Regions from separate parts of the Cryobacterium sp. TMB1-7 genome, predicted to be linked through region 1. Evidence: predicted binding sites of a transcription regulator. Region 1 holds the regulator's gene; the other holds the start of a gene.
The links. The regulator HrcA, encoded in region 1, represses chaperone genes, less so after heat shock. The targets are predictions, from matches to a motif close to TTNGCACTCGNNNNNNNCGAGTGCNAA.
Positions count from the first base shown of each region.

Region 2: groES (co-chaperone GroES) is a predicted target of HrcA. The motif match lies at 7,027-7,053, and genes of this name have one in related genera.

Region 1 covers NZ_SOFZ01000009.1:37,740-47,971, forward strand. Annotated here, with positions in the region: gene E3O60_RS03070 (response regulator transcription factor) at 1-472, opposite strand, end outside; gene E3O60_RS03075 (sensor histidine kinase) at 469-1,734, opposite strand; gene lepA (translation elongation factor 4) at 1,847-3,700, shown strand; gene E3O60_RS03085 (DUF1990 family protein) at 3,706-4,353, shown strand; gene hemW (radical SAM family heme chaperone HemW) at 4,358-5,584, shown strand; gene E3O60_RS03095 (DUF4870 domain-containing protein) at 5,604-5,978, opposite strand; gene E3O60_RS03100 (DUF4870 domain-containing protein) at 6,088-6,489, opposite strand; gene hrcA (heat-inducible transcriptional repressor HrcA) at 6,692-7,711, shown strand; gene dnaJ (molecular chaperone DnaJ) at 7,771-8,877, shown strand; gene E3O60_RS03115 (16S rRNA (uracil(1498)-N(3))-methyltransferase) at 8,889-9,650, shown strand; gene E3O60_RS03120 (HIT domain-containing protein) at 9,670-10,032, shown strand; gene E3O60_RS03125 (PhoH family protein) at 10,097-10,232, shown strand, end outside.
Region 2 covers NZ_SOFZ01000020.1:153,373-163,604, reverse strand. Annotated here, with positions in the region: gene E3O60_RS07830 (branched-chain amino acid ABC transporter permease) at 1-1,079, shown strand, start outside; gene E3O60_RS07825 (branched-chain amino acid ABC transporter permease) at 1,092-2,072, shown strand; gene E3O60_RS07820 (ABC transporter ATP-binding protein) at 2,110-2,985, shown strand; gene E3O60_RS07815 (ABC transporter ATP-binding protein) at 2,972-3,742, shown strand; gene E3O60_RS07810 (ABC transporter substrate-binding protein) at 4,125-5,420, opposite strand; gene rarD (EamA family transporter RarD) at 5,591-6,511, opposite strand; gene groES (co-chaperone GroES) at 6,656-6,952, opposite strand; gene E3O60_RS07795 (SAM-dependent methyltransferase) at 7,097-8,284, shown strand; gene E3O60_RS07790 (hypothetical protein) at 8,313-8,813, opposite strand; gene E3O60_RS07785 (DUF4190 domain-containing protein) at 8,850-9,533, opposite strand; gene E3O60_RS07780 (DUF4190 domain-containing protein) at 9,634-10,059, opposite strand; gene tsaD (tRNA (adenosine(37)-N6)-threonylcarbamoyltransferase complex transferase subunit TsaD) at 10,225-10,232, opposite strand, start outside.

The DNA.
Region 1 (10,232 bases):
GGGGGGAGAGCCGGCCCTCCGGAACGAGCGACCGATCGGCCAGCCGGGTCACGATGGCCGGAGCGAGTGCGCTCTGTCCCGCCGCCGCGGCCCGCACGGCGGCGACGAGTTCGGCGGGCGGCGCGTCCTTGAGCAGGTACCCGCTGGCGCCGGCCTCGATGGCACCGAGGATGTCGGCATCCGTGTCGTAATTGGTGAGGATCAGCACGTGCGGGGCGCCGGGTCGGGACCGGACCAACCGGGTGGCCTCCGCGCCCTGCATGGGGGTGCCCGGTGGGTCGGTATTGGGCAGCGCACCACCGAACTGCAGGTCCATCAGCACCACGTCGACCCGGCCGGAGGCGGCCAGGGCCACGGCTTCCTCCGCCGTGCCGGCCTCCAGCTCGACCTCAAGGTCCGGCTCGGCGCCGAGCATGGCGCGCAGTCCCGCCCGCACCACGGGGTGGTCGTCCGCGAGCAGCACCCGGATCATGCCAGCGCCTGACGAATCGGGAATCGCACCGCGACCGCGGTGCCCAGGTCCGGTGCGGACTCCAGGACGAAGGAGCCGCCGAGCGCTTCGACACGTTGCCGGATGGCGACCAGGCCGAACGAGTCCGGACTCTGAGCCGTGGCGTCCGTGAGGGTGAAACCGCGCCCGTCGTCGACGACGTCGAGGGCCACCTCATCGGTCATGTAGCTCAGGGTGACCTCCGCGCGGTTGGCGCCGGCGTGTTGGGCGACGTTGGCGAGCGAGCCCTGCGCGATCCGCAGCAGGGTCGTCTCCAGCGACATCGGCAGCGCGATCGGGTCACCCGTCACATGCAGGCTGACCCTGGTGGCATGGTCGCCGACCGGTGCGGTGCGCTCTGCCGACGAGGCGAGCCTGGCGAGTGCGCCCGGCAGGGTCTGGCTGTCCAGGGCCGGCGGGGTGAGCTCCCGGATGAACCGGCGGGTCTCCTGCAGATTGGCTGCCGCGGTATCCCTGGCCAGGCGCAGGTGCTCCAGGGCCGCCGGATCGGACACCCGGCCCTCGACGGCGTGCAACAGCATCTGGATGCTCGACAGCCCCTGCGCCACGGTGTCGTGGATCTCCCTGGCCAGGCGTTCCCTCTCGGCGAGGGTGCCCGCGTCACGTGCGGTGGCCGCCAGCTCGGTGCGGGTGGTGAGCAGATCTTCGTTCAGGTTCTGCCGTTCGGCGGCCTCGCGCAGCAGTGCCCGGTAGCCCAGGCCCACCGCCACCGCCACGCCCGCGCCCACCAGCGGGCCGAGGGTGGCGCCCAGGCTCAGGCCCACGTGGAAGCTCATCGCCCAGATCGTCAACAGCACGCTGAGCAGGACCAGGGGGATGCCGGCCCTGAGGGGCAGCACGTGCAGCTGCAGGAAGAACAGCGGGAAAACGATGAAGGCGGCATCCGGTGCCAGCAGGGTCAGTGCGAGCCACTCCACCAGCAGCACGGCCATCCAGACCGGCACGACCCATCGCCACGGCCGCCGCCGGGCCAGCTCGCTGCCGCCGACATAGCTGGCCAGGAAGAGCAGCGACAGGCTCACCACGGCGACGGGGTTCGGCACCGCCCCCAACAGGGTCCGCACGATGACCAGCCCGGTCAGCCCGATGATCAGAACGTGCAGGCCGATCCGCAGGCCGGAGAACACCGGGGTGAGCGCTGAGTGCGGAAGACCCTCGCCGATGCTGGCGGGCGGCATGGGATCCCGGCGGAGCGGGGAGGTGCGGAGTGCGAGGCTGGACATGGTGCGCCCAGCCTAATCAGGACCGCTGGTTCCGTCATCCGTCGAATGGATGACCGACTGCCACCCGGGCAGGTCACACCGATGCTGCGGGGCATGGGAGAATTGGGCCATCATGTCACCGAGAGCTCTCAAGGCGCTGGAACCGGCCGCCACCGCCCCCGCGTTCATCCGTAACTTCTGCATCATCGCGCACATCGACCACGGCAAGTCCACGCTGGCCGACCGGATGCTTCAGATCACCGGCGTCGTCGACGACCGTTCCATGCGTGCCCAGTACCTGGACCGGATGGACATCGAACGCGAACGCGGCATCACCATCAAGAGCCAGGCGGTGCGGATGCCGTGGGAGATGGACGGTCAGACCTACGCGCTGAACATGATCGACACCCCCGGCCACGTCGACTTCACCTACGAGGTCTCCCGCAGCCTGGCGGCCTGCGAGGGCGCCATCCTGCTCGTCGACGCCGCCCAGGGCATCGAAGCCCAGACCCTGGCCAACCTCTACCTGGCGCTCGAGAACGACCTCACCATCATCCCGGTGCTCAACAAGATCGACCTGCCGGCCGCCGACCCCGACAAGTACGCCAAGGAGCTCGCCAGCCTCATCGGCGGCAGCCCCGACGACGTGCTTCGGGTCTCCGGCAAGACCGGCGTCGGCGTGTCCGAACTGCTCGACCGGGCCACCTCGCTGATCCCCGCCCCCGTCGGCGACGCGAACGCGCCGGCCCGCGCCATGATCTTCGACTCCGTCTACGACAGCTATCGCGGCGTCGTCACCTACGTGCGCATGATCGACGGGCACCTCAGCCCGCGCGAGAAGATCCAGATGATGTCGACCCGCGCCACCCACGACATCCTCGAGATCGGCGTCACCAGCCCGGAACCCACCCCCAGCAAGGGCCTGGGCGTCGGAGAGGTCGGCTACCTGATCACCGGCGTGAAGGACGTGCGCCAGTCCAAGGTCGGCGACACCGTCACCACCGCGATGAAGCCCGCCACCGAGGCGCTACCCGGCTACACCGAACCCAAGCCGATGGTGTTCTCCGGCCTGTACCCGATCGACGGCAGCGACTACCCGGCGCTGCGCGAAGCGCTCGACAAGCTCAAGCTCTCGGATGCGTCGCTGGTCTACGAGCCCGAAACCTCCGTCGCCCTCGGCTTCGGCTTCCGGTGTGGCTTCCTCGGCCTGCTGCACCTGGAGATCATCACCGAGCGCATCGACCGGGAGTTCAACCTCGACCTGATCACCACCGCGCCCAGCGTGATCTACGAGGTCACCACCGACGACAAGAAGACCGTCACGGTCACCAACCCGAGCGAGTTCCCCAACGGCAAGATCGCTGTCGTCGAGGAACCCATCGTCAAGGCAGCGATCCTCGCGCCCAAGGACTACGTCGGCGTGATCATGGAACTCTGCCAGGGTCGCCGCGGCACCCTGCTCGGCATGGAGTACCTCGGTGAGGACCGGGTCGAGATCCGGTACACGATGCCGTTGGGCGAGATCGTGTTCGACTTCTTCGACCAGCTCAAGAGCAAGACCGCCGGCTACGCGTCCCTCGACTACGAGCCCATCGGCTCGCAGGAGGCCGATCTGGTCAAGGTCGACATCCTGCTGCAGGGCGAACAGGTCGACGCCTTCAGCGCCATCGTTCACCGCGACAAGGCCTACGACTACGGCGTGCTGATGACCGGACGGCTCCGGAAGCTCATCCCGCGCCAGCAGTTCGACGTGCCCATCCAGGCCGCCATCGGAGCCCGCATCATCGCCCGCGAATCGATCAGCGCCATCCGCAAGGACGTCCTCGCCAAGTGTTACGGCGGCGACATCTCCCGCAAGCGCAAGCTGCTGGAGAAGCAGAAGGAAGGCAAGAAGCGCATGAAGATGGTCGGCAGGGTCGAGGTTCCGCAGGAGGCTTTCATCGCCGCGCTCTCCGGCGACGAGCCGGCCAAGAAGGAAAAGAAGTAACGATCATGCGCCGCTCGACCTTCACCGACGCCGCCGTGACCTACGCCGCCATCGGCGGCACCCTGGCCCCCGACCTGATGCGCTACCCGCCCAAGGGCCACCGCCCGCTGGAGCGTACGGTGCGCCTGGGCAGCGGCGAGGAACGGTTCCGGGTGGCCACGACGGCGTTGATGACCTGGGGCATCCAGCGCGGCAGCGGCATCGACGTCACCGACCTCGACGCCGGCACCGGCGTGCAGTACACCGGCATCGTCTTCACCGAGAACGGCACCCCGGCGCCCAACCAGGAACACCCGGTGAACGAGGCCACCTTCGCCGAGGACGGCACCGCGTTCATCAGCAACGGGATGACCGCCAAGCTGGCCATCCCCACCGGCCCGTTCACCGTCGCCGCACCGGTGCGCGTCGTCTACGTTATCGACGAGGCCGACAAGATCGGCTTCGCCTACGGAACCATGCGCGGCCACCCGCAGACCGGCGAGGAATGCTTCATCGTCGACCGTCGCGCTGACGACTCCGTCTGGCTCACCATCCGCTCCTTCTCGCGTCCCAGCACCTGGTACTACACGCTGGCCTGGCCCATCCTGCGCGTCCAGCAGGAGCGCTACACCCGCAAGTACCTGCGCGCCCTGCACCCCGTCGGACGAGGCTGACCGGATGGCTGGACCGCACCCGGTCGGCGACCCCGCACCACTGGATGGCCTCATCCCGGCTTCGGCCGCGCTCGGCGCCTCGACCCGCGACTTCGGGGTCTACCTGCACGTACCGTTCTGCAAGGTGCGCTGTGGCTACTGCGACTTCAACACCTACACCGCCACGGAACTGCGCGGGGTGAAGCAGAGCGACTACGCCAGCCAGGCGGTCCTCGAGGTGGAGTCCGCCGCCCGCATCCTGGCCGAATCCGGTGTGCCGGCCCGGCCCGCCGCGACGGTCTTCTTCGGCGGCGGCACCCCCACGCTGCTGCCCGCAGACCATCTGGTGCGGATGCTGCATGCCGTGCGCGACACCTTCGGCATCGTGCCGGGCGCCGAGATCACCACCGAGGCCAACCCGGACTCCGTCGACCTGGCCTATCTCCGCCAGCTCAAGCAGGCCGGTTTCACCCGGGTGTCCTTCGGCATGCAGTCCGCGGTACCGCGGGTCCTGGCCACCCTCGAGAGAACGCATGATCCCGAACGGGTCCCGCTCGTGGTGGCCTGGGCGCGCGAGGCGGGCCTGGACGTGAGCCTCGACCTGATCTACGGCACACCGGGGGAGACCATCGAGGATTGGCGGGCCAGCCTGGACGCGGCCATCGGCCAGCAGCCCGACCACATCAGCGCCTATTCGCTCATCGTCGAGGACGGTACCAAGCTGGCCAGGCAGATCCGCCGGGGCGAGCTCGTCCAGCCCGACGAAGACCTGCAGGCCGACTTCTACGAACTCGCGGATGCGCGTCTGGCCGAGGCCGGTTACGGATGGTACGAGGTCAGCAACTGGTCCCGGGGAACCGAACACCGGTCCCGGCACAACCTGTCCTACTGGCGCAGCGCCGACTGGTGGGGCATCGGCCCCGGCGCGCACAGCCACGTGGGTGGGGTGCGTTGGTGGAACGTCAAGCATCCGGCGGCGTACGCCGACCGCATTCTGGCCGGCCACTCACCGGCCGCCGGACGGGAAACCCTGGACGAGGCCACCCGCGAAACCGAACGGGTGCTGCTGCTCACGCGCATCCGTGAGGGAATCCCGGTGGCGACGTTGTCGACGCTCGGCCGCCGAGAGGTCGCCGGTCTGATCGCCGACGAGCTCATCGACGCTCGCGCGGCCATCGGCGGCAACATCGAACTGACCCTCACCGGTCGGCTGCTCGCCGACGCCGTGGTGCGCCGACTGCTTTCCGACTAGTGAGGCCCGGTTCTTACGATCAGCTGACGAACTTGATCGTCAGCGGGTAGGTGTACCACTCGCCCTTGTTCGCGGCGATCGCGGCCATGATGCTGAAGACGATGCTGAGGATCCAGGCGGCGGCCAGGATCAGGAAGCCGACGAGGATGACGGTGAGAATCGATCCGACCAGGTAGGCGATGGCCAGGGTGATCTGGAAGTTCAGGGCCGTCGCGGCGTGTGCGCGGATGAACGGACCGCGGTCCTTGAGCACGATGTAACCGATCAGGGCGGGCAGGAAGCCGAAGAGGATTCCGCCGATGTGGATCAGGGTCGCCCACAGCTTCTCGTCGGCCGGGCTCAGCTGGCTGGGTGCCTGGTACGGGTTGGCGGGGGGAGGCGTTGCCTCAGACATTAAATCTCCTTCGTGGGCGCTCGGGGGAGCGAGGATGGTGCTGGTCGAGCTGTCACCAGAATAGCGCCGGTCTCGGGCGCCCGCAGTGAGAAAACTAGCTGATCGGGCGCTAGTTGATCAGGCGCAGCGCGAACGGGTAGCGATACGGGCGGCCGTCTCGGGCGCTGACAAAACCGAGTACCGAGAAGATCGCGCCGATCAGCCAGAGCACCCAGGTGAGCGAGCCGAGCCCGGCCAGCAGGCCGAAGGTGAGAAGTGCCAGGACGGTGCTGAGCACGCTGATGGCGAGATAGCCGATCAACAGCGTGATCTGGAAGTTGAGCGCCTCCTTGGCCTCGCCGGCGGTGAATCGCCCGCGCTCCTTGAAGACCAGCCAGATGATCAGGGCCGGCAGGAACGAGAGGATGCCGCCCAGGTGCGCCAGGGACGCCCACAGCTTGTCCTGCTCCGGAGTCAGCGCAGCAGCGGTGCCCGACCCTGTCGGTTGTCCAGGCCCATTGGGATAGCTCATGACGATGCCCTTCGACGTGCAAGTGGATTCAGCGATGGAGAACAGCGGTGGATACCGCCACGGAGATACGTGTGCCACCACGGTACTGCGCGAATTCGTCCGTGAGCAACGGGTATCCCAGACGCCCGCGTTATGATTGGCAGTCATACGAAGAGAGTGCCAGCCGTCGGCGGCACAAACGGGAGAGGGAGGCGAGCGTCCAGTGGTATCAGACCGCAGCCTCGAAGTCCTTCGGGTCATCGTGCAGGACTACGTGGCCTCCCGCGAACCGGTCGGGTCCAAGTCGATCGTCGACCGGCACGCTTTCGGCGTCTCGGCCGCCACGATCCGCAATGACATGGCCCTGCTCGAAGAGGAAGAACTCATCGTCGCGCCGCACACGTCGTCGGGGCGCATCCCCACCGACAAGGGCTACCGACTGTTCGTGGATCACCTGGCCGACCTGCGTCCACTCACGGGCGTCCAACGGCAGGCCATCGAGGTCTTCCTCGGCCAGTCCGCCGATCTCGACGAAGTGCTCGCCCGCAGTGTCCGCCTGCTCTCCCAGCTCACCCACCAGGTGGCCCTGGTGCAATACCCCTCGTTGTCGCGGGCCACGGTGCGCCACATCGAGCTCGTGCCGCTCAGCGACACCCGGGTGCTCTCGGTGCTGATCACCGACTCCGGCAGGGTGGAGCAACGGGTCGTTGAACTGCCGCGCCCGATCGAGGAAGCCGCCCTGGCTGAGCTGCGCTCCAGGCTGAACGCCGTCGTCGGCGGCCTCGGCATGGCGGCCGCCGCCACGGCCCTGAGCGGCCCGACCGGTCTGGGATCGCCGGAGCAGACCGAGCTCGTCGATCTCATCACCGGCACCCTGCGCGATCAGGTCGGAGCGAACCGGCAGGACCGCCTGGTCATGGCCGGAGCCGCGAACCTCGTGCGCACCGAGGAAGACTTCACCGGGAGCATCTATCCGGTTCTCGAGGCCATCGAGGAGCAGGTGGTGCTGTTGCGCCTGTTCGGCGAAATGGCCACAGACCAGCACGGCGTGTCGGTGAGCATCGGCCGGGAGAACGCACCGTTCGGGCTCGGCGAGACCTCCGTGCTCACCAGCGGCTATACCTCCCGCGGCGACGCCGCCCGCCTGGGTGTGCTCGGCCCGACCCGGATGGACTACTCCAACAACATGGCGGCCGTGCGCGCCGTCGCCCGGTACCTCTCCCGACTGCTCGGCGAGAACTAGCCGCCCCACACCTATCTCGACCCGACTTCCCCACCCCAGAACCCCAAGGAGAGCCAGCTTTGGCTGACCACTACGAAGCACTCGGCGTCGCCCGCGACGCCAGCACCGACGAAATCAAGAAGGCGTACCGCAAGCTCGCCCGCCAGCTGCACCCCGACGTGAACCCCGGCGCCGAGGCGTCAGAACGGTTCAAGACCGTCACGCACGCGTACGACGTCCTCAGCGACCCCAAGCAGCGCCAGAACTACGACCGCGGCGGCTCCGGCAACGGCCAGGGCGGCGGCTTCGACGCCGGCAACTTCGGCGACATCTTCGAGACCTTCTTCGGCGGTGGCGGCGGCGGCAGCCGTGGTCCCCGTTCCCGGCGTGAACGCGGCCAGGATGCCCTCATCCGCGTCGAACTCGACCTGGACGAGGTCATCTTCGGCACCCACCGCGACATCGAGGTGGACACGGCGATCGTCTGTGCCACCTGTTCGGGCACCTGCTGCCAGCCGGGTACCTCCCCGGTCACCTGCGACATCTGCCACGGCACCGGCAGCATCCAGCGCGCCGTGCGTTCGCTGCTCGGCAATGTGATGACCTCCAGCCCCTGCGGCTCCTGCCGCGGCTACGGAACCATCATCGCCACCCCGTGCGTCACCTGCCAGGGCCAGGGCCGCGTGCGTGCCCGCCGCACCGTGCCGGTCGACATCCCCGCCGGCGTGGACACGGGCCTGCGCCTGCAGATGCCCGGCAGCGGCGAGGCCGGGCCGGCCGGTGGCCCGAACGGTGACCTGTACCTGGAGATGAAGGTGCGCCACCACGACGTCTTCAGCCGCGACGGTGACGACCTGCTCTGCACCCTCGAGGTGCCGATGACCGACGCGATCCTCGGAGCGACGGCCACGGTGAAGGCCCTCGACGGTGACATCGAAGTGGAACTGCGCCCCGGCGTACAGGCCGGCGAGATCCTCACGGTCAAGGACCGCGGCGTCACGAGGCTCCGCGGCAACGGCCGCGGTGACCTGCGGGTCGGCGTGCAGGTGCTCACCCCCACCAAGCTCGACCACAAGGAGCGGGAACTGATCGAGGCCTTCGCCGCCAGGCACAAGGTTCCGGCGCCCGCCCTCAGCCAGTTCCAGCAGGGCCTGTTCGCGAAGCTCCGCGACAGGTTCCTCGGCTAGGACCACGTTCGATGGCGCACTTCTTCCTGTCAGAGACCCTCGGCGCCTCCGCCGACGGCTCGCCAACCGCGGACCCCGCGGTCGGGGCCACGGTGAGCATTACCGGGGCTGAGGCCAAGCACGCCGTCACCGTCAGCCGGGTGCGCCCCGGCGAGACCCTGCTGCTCGGTAACGGCGCCGGCCTGGTGCTCGGCGTCACGGTCCTGTCGGCCGCGCCGGCCGAGCTCACGGCGCGGGTGGACACCGTGACTCGGACGCCGCCGGCCGTGCCGCGCATCCTGCTCGTACAGGCCCTGGCCAAGGGTGACCGCGACGAACTCGCCGTGCAGGCCGCCACCGAACTCGGCGTCGACGGGGTCATCCCGTGGGCCGCCGCCCGGTCGGTGGCCCGCTGGGAGGGCGTCAAGATCGCCAAGGGGCAGGCGCGCTGGTCCGCCATCGTGCGGGAGGCCAGCAAGCAGTCCATCCGGCCGTGGCTGCCCGACGTGCTGCCGCTGACCAGTACCAAGCAGCTGGCCCAGCTCGCTGGGACCAGCCGGATGCTGTTGCTCGAGCCGACCGCCGAGCTCAGATTGACCGCGATCGCCGTGCCCACCGACGACCGGGATATCGTGCTCGTCGTCGGGCCGGAGGGCGGCATCGCCCCGAGTGAACTGGACATCCTCGAGCAGGCCGGCGCCAGCCGGGTGCGCCTGGGCGATACCGTGCTGCGCACCTCGACGGCCGGCCCCGCCGCGGTCGCCATCCTGAACGCAACCCTCGGGCGCTGGTAGGAGCGCTTAAGATAGAACCATGGCTTCCTCCGGTGCAGAACCCACGATCTTCAGCCGCATTATCGCGCGCGAAATTCCCGCGACCATCGTCGCGGAAACCGATGACATCATCGCGTTCAACGACATCGCCCCGCAGGCGCCCGTGCACGTCGTGGTGACCACGAAGTCGCAGCAGTACCGCAACGTCGGTGAACTCGCCGCGGGGGACCCGGCGCTGTTGGCCGAGCTGATCGCCGTGGCCGGCCGGGTGGCCGACGAACACTGCGCCGGCGAGTACCGCCTGGTCTTCAACACCGGAGCCTCGGCCGGTCAAACCGTCTTCCACGTGCACGCGCACGTCCTCGGTGGCGCTCTTGAGGAGGGCACGCTTGCTGCCCTCTGACGCCGAAACTCCCGACGGCGGTGCGCTCGACGTGGTGCGCAAGCTCCTGGTGGACGGCGTCGCCATGGTGCGCCTGCTCGGCCCGCAGGACCGGTTCCTCAGCACCATCGAGAAGGAATACCCCGACGTCGTCGTGCACGTGCGCGGCAACGAGGTCACCCTCACCGGCGCGGCGGTCTCCGTCGAGGCCGTGGTGCGGT
Region 2 (10,232 bases), on a different contig from region 1:
TCGTCACGGATGCCGAGGGCAAGTGGCGCATCGGCGTTCCGGAGAAGGAGACCTACACGGTCACCCTCGACGAGGACACTCTCCCTAAAGGTGTGGTCGTCGCCAAGGGCGGTGCCGAGATCGAAGCCGAGTTCGGCCTCACCCAGGTGAAGTCGGTGAACTTCTTCCTCGGCGAGGGCGAACGCACGACGGTCAGCTTCTTCGACCAGTTCGTGAACCGCTTCGTCAACGGCCTGAACTTCGGTCTGCTGCTGGCCTTGGCCGCGATCGGCATGTCGCTGATCTTCGGCACCACGGGCCTGAGCAACTTCGCGCACGCGGAGATGATCACCTTCGGTGCGTTGGCCACCCTCACCCTCAGCACGACGCTCGGGCTGCCGATCTGGCTGGCGATCCTGTTGGCGATCGCCCTCAGCGGTCTGTTGGGCTTCGGGCTCGACGCCACCATCTGGAAACCCCTGCGGAAGAAGGGCGTCGGGTTGATCCCGCTGATGATCGTCAGCATCGGCCTCTCGCTGGCGCTGCGGTACACCTTCCAGCTGTTCTACGGCGGCGGCACCAGCCAGCTGCCCGGCTCCGGCATGACCGACCTCAAGTTCGGCCCGATCTCGCTGTCGCCGATCGACCTCGCCAGCATGGGTATCAGCATCGTCGTGCTTCTCGCGGTCTCCTACTTCCTGCTGCGCACCCGGATCGGCAAGGCCACCAGGGCCGTTTCCGACAACCCCAGCCTCGCCTCCGCCAGCGGCATCGACGTGGATGGTGTCATCCGCATCGTCTGGATCGTCGGCGGGTCGCTCGCCGGCCTCTCCGGTGTGCTCTGGGCCTACTTCCGGCCGGGGGTCAGTTGGGACATGGGCTTCCAGATCCTGCTGCTGGTCTTCGCTGCCACCACCCTCGGCGGTCTCGGCACGGCGTTCGGCGCCCTCGTGGGATCGATCATCGTGGGCCTGTTCGTCGAGCTGTCGACGCTGTGGATTCCGTCCGACCTGAAATACGTCGGTGCACTTGTCGTTTTGATCCTGGTGCTGCTGCTTCGGCCGCAAGGCATCTTGGGTCGCAAAGAGAGAATTGGCTAGGGGCTGACGATGATCGACTGGGGAGCAATCTTTAGCAACGCGGCCGTCGAGCTGATCAGCCCGACCACCGCCGCCTACGCCCTCGCGGCGTTGGGACTGGCAATTCACTTCGGCTACACCGGCCTGCTCAACTTCGGCCAGGCCGGCTTCATGGCCCTCGGCGCCTATGGGTACGCCATCTCGACCCTGAGCTTCGGCTTCCCGGTCTGGGCGGCGGTGCTCGTAGGGATCGGCGCATCCGTGATCTTCGCGTTGGTTCTGGGTATCCCGACCCTGCGGTTGCGGGCGGACTACCTGGCCATCGTCACCATCGCGGCCGCGGAGATCGTGCGCCTGCTGTTCACGACCAACACCTTCGAACCGATCACCGGTTCGGCCAACGGGCTCAGCGGGTACAAGGGCGGATTCGCTGCCCTCAACCCGATCCCCGACGGCACCTACGGGTTCGGTCCGTTCGAGTACAACGCCTACGACTGGTGGCTGCGCATCGTGGCCTGGACCATCGTGATCCTCGCCTGCCTGTTCACCTGGCAGATCATGCGCAGCCCGTGGGGCCGCGTGATCAAGGGCATCCGCGAGGACGAAGACGCCGTTCGCGCCCTGGGCAAGAACGTGTACTTCTACAAGATGCAGTCGCTGATCCTCGGTGGCGTCTTCGGCACCATCGCGGGCATGATCTTCGTGCTGCCGCGTGCCGTGGTGCCGTCGAACTACCAGACCTCGCTGACGTTCTTCGTCTACGCCATCCTGCTGCTCGGTGGAGCGGCGACCATCCTCGGTCCGGTCATCGGCTCGATGGTCTTCTGGGTGCTGCTGTCGTTCTTCTCCGGGTTCATCGCCCGGGCCGTGGAGGCCGGCTGGATCCCGTTCCTGACGAGCATCCAGGCCGGACAGCTGCGTTTCATCCTGGTGGGCGTCGCGATCATGCTCATTGTGATCTACAGACCCCAGGGCATCTTCGGAAACAAGAAGGAGCTGGCTTTTGTCAAGTAACAGTGTTCCCACCGGCAAGCCCGTCAAGACAGTTGACATGCACATCGGCGAGGCCGTCCCCGGCTGCAAGAAGAAGGACCCGATCCTCGTGGTCGACGGCGTCAGCCGCACCTTCGGCGGCCTCAAGGCGGTGGATGTCGAGCACCTCGAGATTCCCCGCGGCGCCATCACCGCTCTGATCGGGCCGAACGGGGCCGGCAAGACCACCCTGTTCAACCTGCTCACCGGGTTCGACAAGCCGGACACCGGCTCGTGGACCTTCGAGGGCACCCCCATCGGCGGCATGGCCGCGTTCAAGGTCGCCCGGATGGGTCAGGTGCGCACCTTCCAGCTCACCAAGGCCCTGGGCCTGCTGACGGTGATGGACAATATGCTGCTCGGCGCGAAGGCGCAGGTGGGCGAGAACCTGTTCCGCGCCGTCCTGCCGTTCCTCTGGCGTCAGCAGGAGGCCGACAACAAGGTCAAGGCGCTGGACCTGCTCACCCGGTTCAAGCTCGACACCAAGAAGGACGACTACGCGGCCAGCCTCTCCGGCGGGCAGCGCAAGCTCCTCGAAATGGCACGGGCGCTGATGAGCGACCCCACCCTGGTGATGCTCGACGAGCCCATGGCCGGCGTCAACCCGGCGTTGACTCAGTCGCTGCTCGACCACATCCTCAACCTCAAGGCCGAAGGCATGAGCGTGCTCTTCGTTGAGCACGACATGCACATGGTGCGGCACATCGCCGACTGGGTGATCGTGATGGCCGAGGGCAAGGTGGTCGCCGAGGGCGACCCGCACGAGGTGATGCGCAATCAGGCTGTCATCGACGCGTACCTGGGCCAGCACCACGACGAGGACCTCGGTGAGGATCCCGACGCCGAGAAGGAACATGTCGGAGCCATTAAGGAGCTGCTCGATGACGAACTCTAGCCCGCTGATCGACGCCACCCCGGCCCCGGTGCGGAAGGCGGTCGTCGAGGTCAAGAACGTGACGGCCGGGTACGTGCCCGGCGTCAACATCCTCAACGAATGCTCGCTCACCGCCTACGACGGCGAACTGATCGGCATCATCGGCCCGAACGGGGCCGGCAAGTCGACCCTGCTCAAGTCGATCTTCGGCCTGGTCAAGGTACGCGAGGGCGAGATCCGGTTGCGCGGTGACGACATCACGAACCTCAAGGCCAACAAGCTGGTCGCCAAGGGCGTGGGCTTCGTGCCGCAGACCAACAACGTCTTCCCGACGCTGACGATCCAGGAGAACCTGGAGATGGGCATGTACCAGAAGCCCAAGGGCCTGGCCGAGCGGCTCGAGTTCGTCACCGAGATCTTCCCGGAGCTGCGCAAGCGCCTCGGCCAGCGGGCCGGGTCGCTTTCCGGCGGCGAGCGCCAGATGGTGGCGATGTCGCGGGCGCTGATGATGGGCCCGCACGTGCTGCTGCTCGACGAGCCTTCGGCCGGTTTGTCCCCGGTGCGTCAGGACGAGGCGTTCCTGCGGGTGAAGGAGATCAACAAGGCCGGCGTGACCACGATCATGGTGGAGCAGAACGCCCGCCGCTGCCTGCAGATCTGCGACCGAGGCTACGTGCTCGATCAGGGTCGGGATGCCTACACCGGCACCGGGCGGGAGCTGCTGAACGACCCCAAGGTGATCGGCCTGTACCTGGGCACCCTGGGTCAGGACGACTAACCCTCCCGCACCATCCGCACCACCGACTTGCCCCGTTGCGGACGAGTTGCCCCGGTCTACCGGGGCAACTGGTCCGCAGCGGGGCATCTCGCGTTTCACCGGCGGCGCCAGGAGCCGTTCCGACGCCGTTGGCCGCCCCAGCCGCGCAGCTCCGCGCCTCCGCCGCCTAAAGACCCGCAGCGGGCCCGTGGCGGCCGCCATCTACTGGCCGGCCTCCGCTGCTGCCGCCCACGGCTGCCGCTCCCCCTGGCCGGCATCCGGCGCCCCGTCACTCGGCGGCGACCGGCCACCGGGCACGCGAAAGGGCCCCGGCCGAAGCCGGGGCCCTTCTGTGCGTGTCGCGGTACGTCTGCTGTGGTGTACCGCGAGTCAGCGGGGGTGACTAGTTGATGCGGCTGTACTTGTTGTCTGCACCGAATTCGAAGATGCCGATGGTTGCGTCGGTCGGGTCGCCGTTCTCGTCGAACGTGATCGTGCCGGAGTAACCGTCGTAGTCGATCTGCTTGCCCTCGGCGAGGAGCGCGGCGCCCGACGCGAAGTCGGTGACCTTCTCGCCCTCACCGGAGCCACCGGATACCTGCTGGAGGTACTTGGCGATCGACTCACCCGACACGTCGTTGGCTGCGTACGCAGCCAGGGCGATCAGGATGACGGCGTCGTAGGATTCAGCCGCGTAGCTGAAGTCGGTCAGGGCCGGGTCGATCTCGAGCAGACGGCCGGTGAAGTCACCGAGGGTCGCGGTGTCCAGGCCGGGCAGCGTGCCCTTCGAGCCCTCGATCAGGCCGGCAGCGAAGTCCTCGCTGTAGTCGGCCAGGTTGCCGTCGACGAAGTACAGCTTGTCGCCGGGGAAGCCGCTCGCCACGAGGTCCGGGGTGATGACCTTGGCCTGGTCGAACGTGATCAGAGCGATCGCGTCGGGGTTGGCCGCGGTGACTTCGGCGATCTGGGCCGAGAAGTTGGCGTCGCCCTCGTTGAAGCTCGCGCTGGCGACGACCTCTCCGCCGGCAGCCTCGAAGGCCGTGGTGGTGAACTCGGCCAGGCCGGTTCCGTAGGCGTCGTTGAGCACGATCAGGCCCAGGGTGCTGTTGCCGTCTTCGGCGATCAGGTTGCCCAGGACTTCACCCTGCAGGATGTCGGACGGAGCGGTGCGCCAGAAGAGCCCCTTGTCGTCGTAGTCCGTGAAGTCGGCCGAGGTGTTGGCCGGCGAGAACTGCACGACGCCGGCGCCGGTGATCTGGTCGATGACGGTCTTGGAGACACCCGAGGACGCCGCACCGACGATCGCCGAGACATCCTGCGAGAGCAGGTCGGTCACGGAAACGGTGGCGGTATCGGTCGTGGTGTCGCCCGAGTCGCGGAGGATGGCTTCGATGTCGATGCCCAGGCCGGCAGCTTTGATCTCCTCGACGGCGAGCTGAACACCGGCTTCTTCGGGCGGGCCGAGGAAGGCGAGCCCACCACTCTGGGGGAGGATCGTGCCGACCTTCAGGTCCAGGGCGCGGTCGCCGGCGGTGATCTCAGCGACAGTGCTTTCCGCCGCGGGTGCGTCCGAAGCGGCCGGCTCGGCTGCGTCGGTGCTGCATCCGGTGAGCAGAAGGGCGCTGACGCCGAAGATGGCGACGCCGGTGACGACGGCGCGGGCCGAGCGGGAGGCCGAGGCCTTCGCGAATACGCTCATGTTGCTCCTAGGGTAAGGGGAATCGAAGGTTAGAGCACGGCAAACGATCGTTGCCGTGCTGCAAAGGTATTCACCCGAACGACATCAAACAAGGCGGTCGTGTTACAGCCGTGTAACGCGACCAAATCGTTACGAACGGCCCCCTGATCAGGATGCTTGGCTCTGAGCCCCTAAATCGGGTCGATAACCGGCCGGCGCTGCGCCCGCCCCGCCCGCACCATATCGACAGTCAGCACGATCAGCGCGAGCCAGACCAACCCGAATCCGAGCCACCGTTCCGGCGGCATCGGCTCGTGCAGGATGACCACGCCGGCGATGAATTGCAGCACCGGTGCGAGGTACTGCACGAGTCCCATCGTGGTCAACGGCAGGCGCCGGGACGCGGCCGCGAAGAAGAGCAGCGGCACCGCGGTGAGCACACCGGTGCCGATCAGCGCGATGGTGTGCACCGTCGAGACGGTGCCGAAGGTGAGGCCGGAGATCAGCGAGACCACGACCAGTTGGATGATCGCGATCGGCGTGAGCCAGAGAGTTTCCAGGGTCAGCCCGGAGAGCGCGTCGATGTGACCGCCGACCCGCTTCTTGATCAGGCCGTAGAAGCCGAAGGAGAACGCCAGGATCAGGGAGATCCAGGGCACGGTGCCGTAGCCGACGCTGAGCACGATCACGGCGATGAAGCTGATCACCACGGCAGCCCACTGGGCCCTGCGCAGCTTCTCGTGCAGCACCAGGACGCCCAGCAGCACCGTGATGATCGGGTTGATGAAATAGCCCAGCGCCGTTTCGACGACGCGGCCGCTCAGGGTGCCGAGGATGAAGGTCTGCCAGTTGATGAAGATCAACACCCCGGCCAGCCCCATCGTCCACACGATGCGCGGCGAACGCAGTGCGGCCACGAGCGGTCGCCAGGCCCGGGTGGCCAGGATCAGGACCGCGCAGAACACCAGCGAGAACAGCACCCGCCAGGCCACGATCTCGAACGCTCCGGTCGGGGCCAGGAAAAGGAAATACAGCGGCAGGAATCCCCACATGCCGTAGGCGCAGATCGCGAAGATGAGGCCCGTGCTCGCGGAACTGCGGACCGGGCGCATCCCGCTCCGGGCCGCATCCACCGGCTCGGTCGGCTCGGCGGCCCCGGTGGGATCTGTCGGATTCTCGTGCACGTTGCTACCCCTCTGGACGCGAAAAATCCCGGATGGCCGAGGCCATCCGGGATTCAACGATATGCGGTGTGACTAGCGAACGACGACCGCGAGAACGTCGCGAGCCGACAGAACGAGGAGGTCCTCGCCACCGAACTTGACTTCGGTTCCACCGTACTTGGAGTAGATCACCTTGTCGCCGACGGCGACGTCGAGCGGGATGCGGTTGCCGTTGTCGTCGATGCGGCCGGGGCCGACGGCGACAACTTCGCCTTCCTGGGGCTTCTCTTTGGCGGTGTCCGGGATCACAAGTCCGGAAGCGGTGGTCTGTTCTGCATCCACCTGCTTGATGACGATGCGATCTTCGAGCGGCTTGATGGAGACCGACACGGTTGACCTCTTTCTTAGCTAAGACGTAGTTAGCAGACTCACAGCGAGAGTGCTAAGTCGAGTTTAGGGCGCAACTGGCACTCACGCAACGTGAGTGCCAGAGTGCTCGGGGTGCGGCCCGGTTTGGCTTGATAGGTTTGCGGGATGGAACGCGCCGAGCTCGTTGAGCTGCTCTCACCCGAAGGCCTGCGCCTGCTGGACTCCCTGCCCGTCTACGAGGCCGGTGCCGACGTCGTGCGCACGGTCAGTGCCCTACGCAAGGCCGGGCACTCCCCCGCCCTGGTCAACGCGGTGCTCTACCAGTCCCGGCTGCGGGCGAAGGCGACGGGCAAGTTCGGCGACTTTGCCAGCCGGATGCTGTTCACCGAGGCCGGCCTGGAGCAGGCCACCCGGTTGCGGGTCGCCGCCCTGCACGCCGGCCGGTTCGTGGAGGCCGGCCTCACCCGGGTCGCCGACGTGGGCTGCGGCATCGGCGGCGACGCCATGGCGATGGCCGCGATGGAGCTGACGGTGACCGCGATCGACGTCGACGAGGTCACCGCCACGGTCGCCAGCTTCAACCTGGCCCCCTTCCCGACCTCCTCAGTGCGCTGCGCCGACGCGGCCGACATCGACCCCACCGAGTTCGACGCGCTCTGGTTCGACCCGGCCCGCCGCACGGCCGGGCACGGCAACACCAGCCGGCTCACCCGGTCAGAGGACTACTCCCCCAACCTCGATGACGTCTACGCCCTGAGCAAACGGATGCCCGTCGGCGTCAAGCTCGGTCCCGGCCACGACCGCGACCAGATCCCCGAGACCGCGGAGGCCCAGTGGGTGTCGGTGGACGGCAAGCTGGTGGAGATGGGGCTGTGGTTCGGTGCGCTCGCGCGGCCGGGTATCCGCCGGTCGGCGCTACTGCTCAGCAAGGACGGAGTCGCGGAGCTGACCGCGCCTGCCGACAGCGAGGATGTGGCTGTCGGCGAGCTCGGCGACTACGTGTACGAACCCGACGGCGCCATCATCCGCGCCCGGCTGATCGGTGACCTCGCCCGATCGATGGATGCGTCGATGCTCAGCGAGGGCTTGGCCTACCTGACCAGCCCGACGCTGACCCGCACCCCGTTCGCCACGGCGTTCCGGGTGCTCGAGGTGCTGCCCACCGACGAGAAGAAGCTGCGGCTGGCGCTGGCTGAACGGAAGATCGGCACCCTGGAGATCAAGAAGCGCGGCGTGGATGTGGATCCGGCGACCCTGCGCACCCGGTTGAAGCTCAAGGGCCCGGAATCGGCCACCCTGGTGGTGACCCGCGCGGCCGGGCACAAGGTGGCGCTGCTGGTGGAACGGGTCTGACCGGCGTCAGCCGGCTCGCGGGTTCGGCTCAGCCGAAGTAGGCGGGCAGCATCCGGGTGATCACGACGAACCACAGCACCGCCATCAGGATGCCCAACAGACCGCTGAGCAGGCCGAGGAGCCAGAGGCCGCCGGAGCGGCGCTCCACGTACCTGGCCACCAGAGCGAGCACGACCGCGGCGATGCTCAGGGGCGCCCCCCAGATCACGAATATGCCGGCCAGCACCCCGAGCACCCCGCAGACCGCGGCAGCGACGCCGAGACCACGGCGGGCCGCATGGGTCTGGATCTCGGCGGTGGTGTACACGTACGGCACCCACTCGGTGGGCGCGGTGATGGTGGACTCGTAGGCGAGCTCGCCGGCGACCGGCGGCCGGGTCAGGTCGGGCGAACGCCCGGCGGGTGCCCGCAGCTCAGCGGCCCTGGCCTCGGCAGCCCGCGCCTGTGCGCGCGACAACGCCGGCGTCCCGGCGGGCGGAACTGACTGCTCCCGCTCCGCCCGGGTTTCGGGCTGCCCGGACTGCGACATGCGTGTGGACTCGATTCTCGACTACTCGCTGTGCGGTTAGTAGTTGTAATTGTTCATCGGCACGGTCGCGAACACCAGCGCCCAGAGCAGAATGCTGAGCAGCGCCAGGGCGATACCCACGAAGCCTGTGATGATCCCGGTCAGCCAGAAGCCCTTGCCGTTCGGTTCCTTGTTGCGGGCGATGAAACCCAGGACCACGCCGGCGGCCGGCAAGATGATGGCGAGGATGCCACCGAAAATCGGGAAGAACGCAACCGGGGACCCGAGGATGCCGATGACACCGGCGATCATCGACAGGATGCTCAGGATCGGCTGCTTGGTGGCCGACGGCATCCCGGGCTGGCCGGCGTAGTAGCCGGCGGCGGGGCCGCCAGAGGGCGGCGGGGTGCCGTAACCGGAGCCCGGCGGGGTGTAGCCCGGCGGGGTGTAGCCCGGCGGCGGCGAACCGTAGGGCGGCGGCGGGGTGCCCTCGCTCGGGGCGGGCGGGCCGTAGGCGGGCGGCGGCGTCGGCTGGCCGGCCGGACTCACCGGCGGAACCGGCGGCGGCTGCTGGGCGCCCGACGGGGTGGATTCGGCATCGCCGGCGGGGCCGCTCTGGCGATCCGGTGGGCCGCCGGCCATGCTGTCCTGCGGGAAGTCGGGCACCTGCGGCACGTCGGGGACCTGCGGCACGCTCGGAACCTGGGGAACCTCGGGATGTGGTGTGTTCGGATCGGTCATGATCGTCATTCCTTTCCTGTGAACGCCTGGTCTGATCCAGGCCGCCCGGCCGCCCGATCGGGCGGCCGGGGTGGCCGGCGAGCGCGGTCTGCCGAGCCTTCTAGTAGGTGGTGTACGAGCCTTCGCTGATGCCCGCCATGATCACGCCGATCGTGACGATGAGGAAGATGAGTCCGCTGATCAGGCCGACGTAGCCGAGCACGAGGCCGGCGATGGCGAGGCCGCGACCCTTTTCGCCGGTGCGCTTGATCTGGCTGAGCGCAATGTGGCCGCAGATCACGGCGGCGAGGGACACGAAGAACGCGCTGACCAGGGAGATGATCGCGAGAACGTTCCACTTATCGCCGGCGGCCGGCTGCCCGTAGCCCTGCGGTGCGTAGGCCTGCGGGGCGGCAGGTGCGGCGCCGTAGGCCGGGGCGGCCGGGGTTGCACCGTAGGCCGGCGGCGCGGGCGGGGAGTAGGCCGGCGGCGGCGTGGGCTCGTTCGAGTCCGGCTTGTTCACGGCGGGCTGGTTCGGGTCGGTCATGGGTGACTCCTTCACGTGGTGCAGCGTAGGGAATGCAAGGGCACTGGGTGCGATGGGTGCCATAGTGGCACCCGCGCCGTGGGGGTGTCAACGTGCTGGCTCTGCGTAAAACCCCCACCATGACAGTATCGCGTCCGCGCGAGAAACTCTTGGTGAGATGCGGTTTCAGGCCT